DNA from 4 places in the Paenibacillus sp. P4_E11 genome. Region 1 is predicted to be linked to each of the others. Evidence: riboswitches for the same ligand, from Rfam matches in the RefSeq annotation. Region 1 holds a riboswitch; each other region holds the start of a gene.

What was found. A riboswitch is a leader RNA that binds a small molecule or an ion and turns the genes downstream of it on or off. The one in region 1 is predicted to bind cyclic di-AMP.
Region 2: linked by a shared signal. The riboswitch ahead of AC1DWB_RS21935 (hypothetical protein) and the one ahead of AC1DWB_RS01465 (C40 family peptidase) in region 1 are both predicted to bind cyclic di-AMP.
Region 3: linked by a shared signal. The riboswitch ahead of AC1DWB_RS10240 (CAP domain-containing protein) and the one ahead of AC1DWB_RS01465 (C40 family peptidase) in region 1 are both predicted to bind cyclic di-AMP.
Region 4: linked by a shared signal. The riboswitch ahead of AC1DWB_RS05215 (3D domain-containing protein) and the one ahead of AC1DWB_RS01465 (C40 family peptidase) in region 1 are both predicted to bind cyclic di-AMP.

Annotation. Positions count from the first base shown of each region.
Region 1 covers NZ_JBFUIX010000002.1:112,430-114,625, reverse strand. The annotation lists gene AC1DWB_RS01470 (carbohydrate-binding family 9-like protein) at 63-710, shown strand; cyclic di-AMP (ydaO/yuaA leader) riboswitch at 799-1,040, shown strand; gene AC1DWB_RS01465 (C40 family peptidase) at 1,044-1,910, shown strand; partial or broken gene AC1DWB_RS01460 (flagellin) at 2,129-2,196, shown strand, end outside.
Region 2 covers NZ_JBFUIX010000064.1:15,207-17,402, forward strand. The annotation lists gene AC1DWB_RS21930 (histidine kinase) at 1-274, opposite strand, end outside; cyclic di-AMP (ydaO/yuaA leader) riboswitch at 626-824, shown strand; cyclic di-AMP (ydaO/yuaA leader) riboswitch at 922-1,106, shown strand; gene AC1DWB_RS21935 (hypothetical protein) at 1,232-1,633, shown strand; gene AC1DWB_RS21940 (potassium-transporting ATPase subunit F) at 1,770-1,847, shown strand; gene kdpA (potassium-transporting ATPase subunit KdpA) at 1,897-2,196, shown strand, end outside.
Region 3 covers NZ_JBFUIX010000019.1:62,708-64,903, reverse strand. The annotation lists gene AC1DWB_RS10245 (ROK family transcriptional regulator) at 1-164, shown strand, start outside; gene AC1DWB_RS10240 (CAP domain-containing protein) at 367-1,143, opposite strand; cyclic di-AMP (ydaO/yuaA leader) riboswitch at 1,139-1,267, opposite strand; gene AC1DWB_RS10235 (sugar phosphate isomerase/epimerase family protein) at 1,354-2,196, opposite strand, start outside.
Region 4 covers NZ_JBFUIX010000007.1:121,317-123,512, forward strand. The annotation lists gene AC1DWB_RS05210 (polysaccharide deacetylase family protein) at 1-429, shown strand, start outside; gene AC1DWB_RS05215 (3D domain-containing protein) at 437-1,291, opposite strand; cyclic di-AMP (ydaO/yuaA leader) riboswitch at 1,299-1,474, opposite strand; gene AC1DWB_RS05220 (response regulator) at 1,741-2,196, opposite strand, start outside.

The DNA of each region.
Region 1 (2,196 bases):
TCTGAACACCAGGATCGAACCAAACAGACCAAAAGTTTATTTTCCGGGAGGAAGTCAATAACATGAGCGAGTACAAATACGTATGTCGTAGACTGCCGCTTGTAGGCAAACAGGTGTTACCACTAGAAGCTGCGGTATGGGAGCGGATTGAAGAAGTACAGTTGAGTGAAGTCGTATCCGGCGACAAGCCGATACTGCCTACTAGCGTTCGTGCCGCATGGAACAATTGGGGCGTGTATTACCGATTCGAATGCGAGGATGACTACATCTTGAGCACGATGACTGAGCGTGATGATCCGATCTATGACGAGGATGTCGTCGAAGTGTTCATGTCCCCGACCGGGGATTTGGCAAGGTACTTCGAGTTCGAGTTCAGCCCGGCTGGCGTCCTGTTCGATGCCAAGATCATCAACGATTTGTCCGATACTAGGGGTGATTCGATTGAAGTGGATACGGCTTGGGACAGTGCGGAGCTACAGTCTCATGTGAGTGTAGATTTGGATAACCGCCGTGTAGTTTATGAAATTGCGATCCCGGCAGCCGATCTGCTGGAAGGGAAATCCATCCAGGCTGGCGATGAGTGGAGGACGAATCTGTATCGCATCGACCGGAGCCCGAACCGTGATCAGGATGAGTATACCGCTTGGTCCCCGACGGGGATTGTCCGCTTCCATATTCCGCGACAATTTGGAACATTCGTCTTCGAATAGTGGATTTAGGGTCGTTTGGATGCCTTTTTCCAAGTATTAGATGTTGAATCCTGTTCATCCCTATGCTAGCCTAATTGATGAGAAGATTTACATAATCAAGCCGAATCTGGTCGTGCCGAACGACCGGTACGGGGGACCGACGGAAAGGAAGAAGCTGACGGATGCTACGGCGTCCTGTCGGCCTTTTCTTTCCCATGTGCATTCCGGCCGATGGCCGTGGATGCGCTAGTGGGGTGAATGCGAGCCGCTCTGTGAAGGAGCGATGACAAGCTAGGGAACACTCTCTTCCCGAACCCGACACCTAACCTCGGAGGCACTAGGAGGGAAGCAAGTTTGAATAATTTATTCAGAACCGTGGCCTATTCATGCGCCACACTGGGACTGGCTGCCTTGCTGTATGCAAGCACGCCGTCTGAAGCATCCGCAGCACCGGTCGATATGAGTGTCAAGCTGCAAGTAAACGACTCGCTAGTCGCGTTCCCTGAGGCTGGGCCGATGATGAGTCCGGCTGGTACACTGCTCGTTCCGCTGCGTGTCGTAGCCGAGCAGATGGGTTACAAGGTGGACTGGGCGATGGAAGGGGCGAACATCAAGCTGAAGCTTAGCGACGTCAAGCGCTCGATTAGCTTGCAGACCGGCTCTTCTGATGCCGTGGTGAACAGCCAGCCCGTGAAGCTAGAGACGGCGCCTGCCATCGTGAACAACACGACGTATGTACCGCTTCGGTTCATCTCCGAGAGCTTCGGCTACCTCGTGCAATGGGATAACGCCAACCAATTGGCGATCATCGGCCAGGACGGTAAGTACCATGCGCCAGCTTGGTATGCGCCGCCGAAGAAGTCTACGAGCGATCTTCTGCTCGAAACAGCTCAAACCTACATAGGCATCCGCTACATGTGGGGTGGGACGACGCCGGCCGGGTTCGATTGTTCGGGATTCGTGAACTATGTATTCGATCAATACGGCCTGGATCTGCCTCGCACTTCACGCGACATGTACGACAACGCAGGTTTCCAGACAGTTGGGCTCGTTCCAGGTGATCTTGTCTTCTTCAATATCGGGAAAGTAACCACGCATGTAGGCATTTACATGGGGGATGAGCGATTTATATCCGCGACTACCTCAAGAGGCGTGCAAATTGACTCGCTCAACAGCAGCTACTGGGGGTCCCGGTTTATTGGGGCTAAACGCGTAATGTAAGGAAGTTTTAGCGGTACGGGCCTGGCTTAGGCTCGTGCTTTTTTTTGTGTAGCGGAAACGTTCGAGCTAGAGCCAGAAGCGTGGAGATATAGGCAGGGATTCCGGCCGCTGCCATTGAATCCGCGTTACAGCCCCCGGCGCGGCCATCGGGCGGCACGAACGAGGCTGTCGGGGATACGACTTTTGGACTATTTGTAACCGATCAGGTTCGTAACTATCGGCTCGAGCATACGATCCATAACCTTGGCACCTCAAGCGAGAACTTGACTGCTTCTGAATCGAGAAT
Region 2 (2,196 bases), on a different contig from region 1:
AATCCTTGCGTTCGATGCTCCCATCCATCCAGTGAATGCTCGGAACCCGTTCCAGATCAGCCAGCTGTTCCACCGTTTCCGGACGCCTCAAAGTCGACACCGCGCAGATGACCACGTCGATGCCTTCCTTCTTCAATTGCTGGCCCTCCCGGAGCATGTGATACGTCTTGCCGGACCCGCTGACGGCGCCGATAATAATTTTCAACCGTCCCTGGTGCAGCTTGGAGATAGTGTGAAGAATTTCTTCCGGCGATTTCCGCTTGAAAGTATCCATGAAGGATCAGTCACTTCCTATTGAATTGGAAATAATATGAATCTTACCTTGTGAAGAAGCTAAAGTAAAATAGCATGGCGATCCCTGCAACAGCTATTTCCGTGAATATGGCTAATGAAAACGGCATCATTGAATCCAAGCTTCAATTATTGGGGTCCCAGCTAGCGCTTGCTATGTATTTCATGAAAACTGAGTAAATCGCAGATATAGAGAGTATTGTAGAGGGATTTGGATGTTTGTTGCCGATTTACCATGTATGAAAGTCTGGAATGGCTATATTCAAAAGTCGGTCGTTCTTTACAGCTGTCTCCGTCAAGCGTATGATTCATCTCATGATTCATGCAAAGTTTTCATTTGCAAACGCTGAGTTTCTTGCCTAGCGCAGGAAAACGGGGGAACCAAACAGCGATGCGAGGTCGGTGTGAGAGCCGATTGAGCATAGCTAGGGGTGAATCCCGGGACAGGAGACCATGGAATCCTGAACCGGGTAGGGCGACTCTCACCGTCCGAATCCGTCAGCTAACCTCGTAAGCGTCAGGAGAGAGGATGATGAAGCTTGTGATCGGTTAACACGACCACAGGGCTTACGCCTCTGTGGTCTTTTGCTATGCCTATTGTTGAAAGATGAAGCATGCTTGTTGCAAGAACAAGCATGATCGCTGAGTCCTTGAATGGAAAAGGAACGGGGGAACCAACGGGAAACCACGCAGCCGTATGATGGTGTGCAAGTTTCCATGGGGTGAATCCTGGGTGTGGATCTACACACTCGGGTAGGGCGACTCTCACGCCCGAATCCGTCAGCTAACCTCGTAAGCGTATCGAGAGAGGCAACGATTGTCGTGGATATAGGCACGGTGTGTTTGACTGTGTCTGTAGGAAGCCGCGGGAAGAGTGCATCTCTTCATGCAGGCTTCTTTTTTGTTGCTCTCTTCGCTCGAATTATTAGGAGGAGAATGGATGATGGAGTCGTGTACAGAGCGAATATTGGTGTCCGCCCCGAACAAAACCGGAGAAGCGTTCATCCGTGAACTGATTCGCAGGGGTATTCCATTTGCAGCGCTGGTGAATAACCGAACGGAAATGGATCGATTGAAAGAGATTGGGGTAAGAGACTGGATCGTACTGGATACAGTGGATCAGACAACATGGATGATCCCGGAGTATGGGATAGGGAAAGTGTTTTTATTCGAAACAAGCCAGACGTTGTGCTGCCGCTACATCCAGATATGCCGGACTTGGACGGTGAAGCCGATCTACGTTATCACTCACTCCAATGCACCGCGCTTGATCTACAAAGGGCTGGGAGCCGCTTACGTCATTCATACGCATAGTTATGAGGTCAATTTTCTAATGGATTAACAATGACTACGAGGATGGGGGTTGTTCGCATGATGGACTTCTACATGATAGTGCTGCTTGCAGGTTGCTTTGTGCTATTCGCTGCATTTGTGTATGGCTGTGGACGAGTGGTGGAACAGTCGGGAGGCGAGCGGGAATGATCGTTATCGGCCTATTTACGGTAATGGTGTTCGTGTACTTGACTTACGCTTTGATCAATCCGGAAAAATTTTAGAGGAATCGTCAGCAAGTAGGGGCAGGTTCCTGGGAGGAGTTTCGTTGCAATGGGTATCGTACAAATCTGTATTGTAATTGTGTTGCTGGTGCTGCTTGTTAAGCCGCTAGGCACTTATTTGTATCATGTATTCTCTAATGAAGCTAATCGCATGGATAGATGGTTTACCTGGGTGGAGAAGCCGATCTATAAGCTGATTGGCTTGCGGGAACGCAAAGGAATGACTTGGAAAACGTACGCAATCAGCTTTATAGGAACGAATATCGTGCTTGTAGCGATCAGTTACTTGATTCTCCGGCTGCAAAATCATCTGCCCATGAATCCTAACTCGATAGACGCGATGGAACAA
Region 3 (2,196 bases), on a different contig from region 1:
TAATCAGGCAGCGTGCAATTGGTCAATTATCGGCTTCGACTGTCGTCCATACCGGGCAGTTCAAAGAAGTCGGTGGTGCACTGGGAGCGGCCAACTTTGCGCTGGATCGGCATATGACGTTTTCCTACTTCTCCTATATGCAGAGCAACAGCGCCAGCCGCTAAGCATGTGTTCGGGATAAAACAGAAGATGCTGATGCACAATAAAAAAAGCTCCTATCGGAGCAATTCGGTGAAGCGGGTTCGTCTTTAGCGGTAACTTTTTATGCCGAATCAGGATGCAACCTCTCGATGTTTATACTTTCTGATTCTGTAAAAAAAACCGTTGACTAGAAATCGTCAACGGTTCAGTTTACATTACTTCTTATTAACCTGTGAATTCTTGAACCCATTCGCCGTTGTAGAAGGCAACGCCAATCTTAGTGAAGTTCCCGTTAAGGATGTTCTGACGGTGTCCCGCACTGTTCATCCAGGCAGTCATAACTTCCTGAGGCGTACGTTGGCCCTTGGCAATGTTCTCACCCGCATAACGGAATGAAATGTTATAAGTTTTCATCATGTCGAATGGAGATCCGAATGTAGGCGAAGTGTGATCGAAATAGTTCTTGTTATACATATCCTTCGCTTTATCCATAGCCATATTCGTCAAAGCGGCATCACTTGTAAGAGGTTTAAGCCCAGCTTTGGCACGCTCCTGATTAACAAGCGACACGACTTGATTCGCAAAAGAACTTTCCGTTCCTGTCGACGGTGTGCTTGGCGTCGGTGTTGGCTTTACTGGTGTTGGTGTAGGCGTTGGTTTTACTGGTGTTGGTGTAGGTTTAACTGGTGCTGGCGTCGGTGTTGGTGTCACCGGAGTCGGCGTTGGTGCAGGTGTTACAGTTGTTGGTAATTCCGGGAACTTGATGTTCATCCCTGGAAACAGCTGCTCCAATTGCTTCGACAAGTCGAATTTACCATTCAGGAAATCGTTAAGATCTACTTTCTGTAAGCTATAATAACATTGAACTTGATTCCCTGTAGGTGTCGTCCCATTAGTCAAGGTTGCTGCGGATGCTGCTCCAGCTCCTGCTGTGCCGCCGATAACACCCAATGCCAATACCCCTGCCAATAGCTGCTTGTTCAACTTCTTCAAAAACTCCACTCTCCTTTTCGGCCTGCGAGGTTAGCTGACGGATTCGGGTCAAAGAGTAATCACCCGGCCACATAGTGGCTTCACCCCAAAGTTGGTTCCCCCGTGCTTCTACTAGCTTCGGCCTTTGTTGTTTGGTGCCCGTTCATTGTAGCATGGTTATATACACGAATTCATGCCGCAAAGTCTGGCAACAAAACCGGATTGTGGAACATTTGAATGCTACCGATACGTCTTAATGAAGTCAACAGCTTTCCTAATATCGATCTCCGGTTGGTCGCCAACTTCACGTTCGATCGTCAAATATCCTTTATATCCGATGTCCGTCAACGCTTGGAAATAAGCTTTGAAGTCCACTTTCCCTTCACCCAACGGCACTTCGCGGAAGATTTCGCCGGAACGCACCATCTCAGCAATTTTGCCGTGATCCATCGGCTCATAGCCTAATGCGCCATAGATTTCGCGTGGATCGACTTCCTTGTAGCGAACGCCATCCTTCACGTGCGTGTGCACGATATAATCCTTCAATGTGTATACACCTTGTACCGGATCGTCCCCTGTCACCATGACCATATTGGCTGGGTCGAAGTTGACCGATACGCCTCTGCTGCTCAACGTGTCGAGGAAACCTTTCAGATGCTCAGCTGTCTCAGGTCCGGTCTCAATCGCGAAAAAACCGCCCATGCTGCTCGCATATTGGCTCAATTCTTCACATGATTGCTGCATGGCAGCGAAGACAGCCCCATTCTTATCCGAAGGCACAATCCCAATGTGTGTCGTCACAATGTTCGTACCCAGATCTTGCGCGAGATCGAGAATGCGTTTGGACTTCTCGACTTTGGCTGGATTAGCGGCGATATCCTGGAAACCGTGTCCACCAAGATCACCGCATAGTGCAGATATTTCCAAACCGAGCGAATCTATGTAAGCTTTCAGTTCTTTTCGTTGAGCAGGCGACAGATTGGCGGGATCCATCTCTCCGCTGACGGCATAGATTTGAACACCTTCTGCGCCAACATCCTTGGCCTTCTTCAACCCTTCTCTGACTCCGATGCCAAAGCTGTC
Region 4 (2,196 bases), on a different contig from region 1:
ATAATCGGCAACCACTCCTACAATCATCCGTTGTTCACGAAGTTGACGCTCGGCGAGTTCCAGAATCAGATCGAGAAGACATCCCAGATCTTACATGGGCAAATTGGTTATTACCCCAAACTTATTCGTCCTCCGTATGGTGAAATAACCGAGGAACAGCTGAAGTGGGTCGGAAGCCGCAACTATGTAATCGTCAATTGGAATATCGACTCCCTGGATTGGAAAGGTTTATCGGCCGATCAAGTGTCACATAACATCATAAGCCATATGCGTGCTGGCGCGATTGTGTTGCAGCATTCCGCCGGAGGAGATAAGCAGGATTTATCAGGCACAGTAACGGCCCTGCCGTCCATTATTCGTAAAATAAAAGAAGACGGCTACGAACTCGTAACCGTCCCACAATTATTAAACTTGTCCAAGCAGCTGTAGTCTAAACTTAATTTAATACGTAAATCTGTACCTTCTGTAACCCGAACGAGTTCACGAATGACTTGGACCCGGGAATGAAAATATCGATCTTGTTGCCCTTGATCGCACCACCGATATCACTGGCCTTGGCCAGTAAAGTCTGCGGCAATCCACTGAAGCTATAGCCTTTGATCAGGACGGTCGTTCCTAACGGAATGACCTTAGGGTCGACTGCGATTGTGCCAAGTGCTAGCGCATTGCCAAAGTAATCAACCGCTCCATAGCCGCCGTTCTCTTCAGGCGCACTGGAGTAGGCGGAAGCTGTGGCGTTCAGCACTTTCTTGTACGAATGCGAGGCACCCTGGTGATCTTGAATCGTTTGTCCCGTCTGTACAGCATCCTGAGCGGGTTGAGCAGCCGTGACCGTTGCTTTCGCTACAGCTGTAGTCGCTGCGGACTTGGCTTTGGCTTTGCTGACGATTGCCGTCTGCTTGCTTGCGGCAGGTACTGAGACTGGTGCAGATGCGGCTGCTTGAGCTGCGAGTTGAGCCGCCTGAGCTGCTTGTGCGGCTTGTTCTGCGGCAATCGCTGCTTCTGCGGCGGCAGCTGCTTCGCTCTTGGCGATTTCGGCCGTTGCTTGAGGACGCTGCAAGTCCCAGCCAGCCTGGAGGTCGAATTTGATGGGTTCGCTCGAGGCGATGTCCGACCCTTGTGCGTTCGTTGCGACTGCCAGCTGGCTTACCTCTTCAGTCTGCGGTTTGGCCGGCACGTCTTCCTGGCTCAGCTTTGCCACACTTTCTGCGAAGACGGTCGTTCCGCCAATGCAAAATACGCCTAAGGCAATTGTCGCCAAGGTTTTTTTGCTGTAAAACTTGGATATCAAGGTACATCGCTCCTTTTATTTGATGCCTACGAGGTTAGCTGTCGGGTTCGGGCTGAGGATACAACCCTACGTCTTATAAACGATTCACCCCAAACGGACGAACAAGTTCGTTTTCGTCCATACATACTTACATCCCCCGCACTGTCCAACAATTGGGAAGGACAGTTTCGGCCGTGCTTACTAAACAGGCTAACATACGATTATACCTAGAAAAACCCTTAAAATTTGGTAATCCATTATGTGAACGCAATATTTTGGCAAATACAAGTAGGTTTTTATGTGAAAAATTGGGTCCCTTTCAGGTTATACGAACCCTATATGCGAATAACAAAAAAAGCGCCAATGGCTTGGCGCTAAAGCAATCTTTCCCGATTGTCGAACCTGGAGCAGATCTGGAATAAATCCCCTGCCTGACTGAACTTCATTAAGCTTGAAAAAAAAGTTGTCCATTAAGCGAACGATTCTTTTGCAATCGGCTCCAACAGCTTGTAACCTACATTTCGAATCGTCATAATGTATTCCGGCGTGCGGGCATTTTTTTCGATTTTGTCGCGTAGGTGGCTGATATGAACGTCCACGATCCGGGTGTCTCCGAGAAAGTGATAGTCCCACACCCCGTGCAGCAGTTGCTGGCGGCTAAGCACTTTACCTCTATGCTTGCAGAGGAACAGAAGCAATTCGAATTCTTTCGGTGTCAGCTCAATGGAATTACCGTGAATATAAGCTTCCCGTTGATCAGGACGAATCTCAATGGGGCCGATATGGATCGATTCATCAGAAGTAGTCGGCAGTGTGTTCAATCTTCTCAGGATGGCCTGAATGCGTGAGACCAGCTCCTGCGGACTGAACGGCTTCGTCATGTAATCATCGGCTCCATTGTCCAGCCCCTGGATTTTGTCAGACAA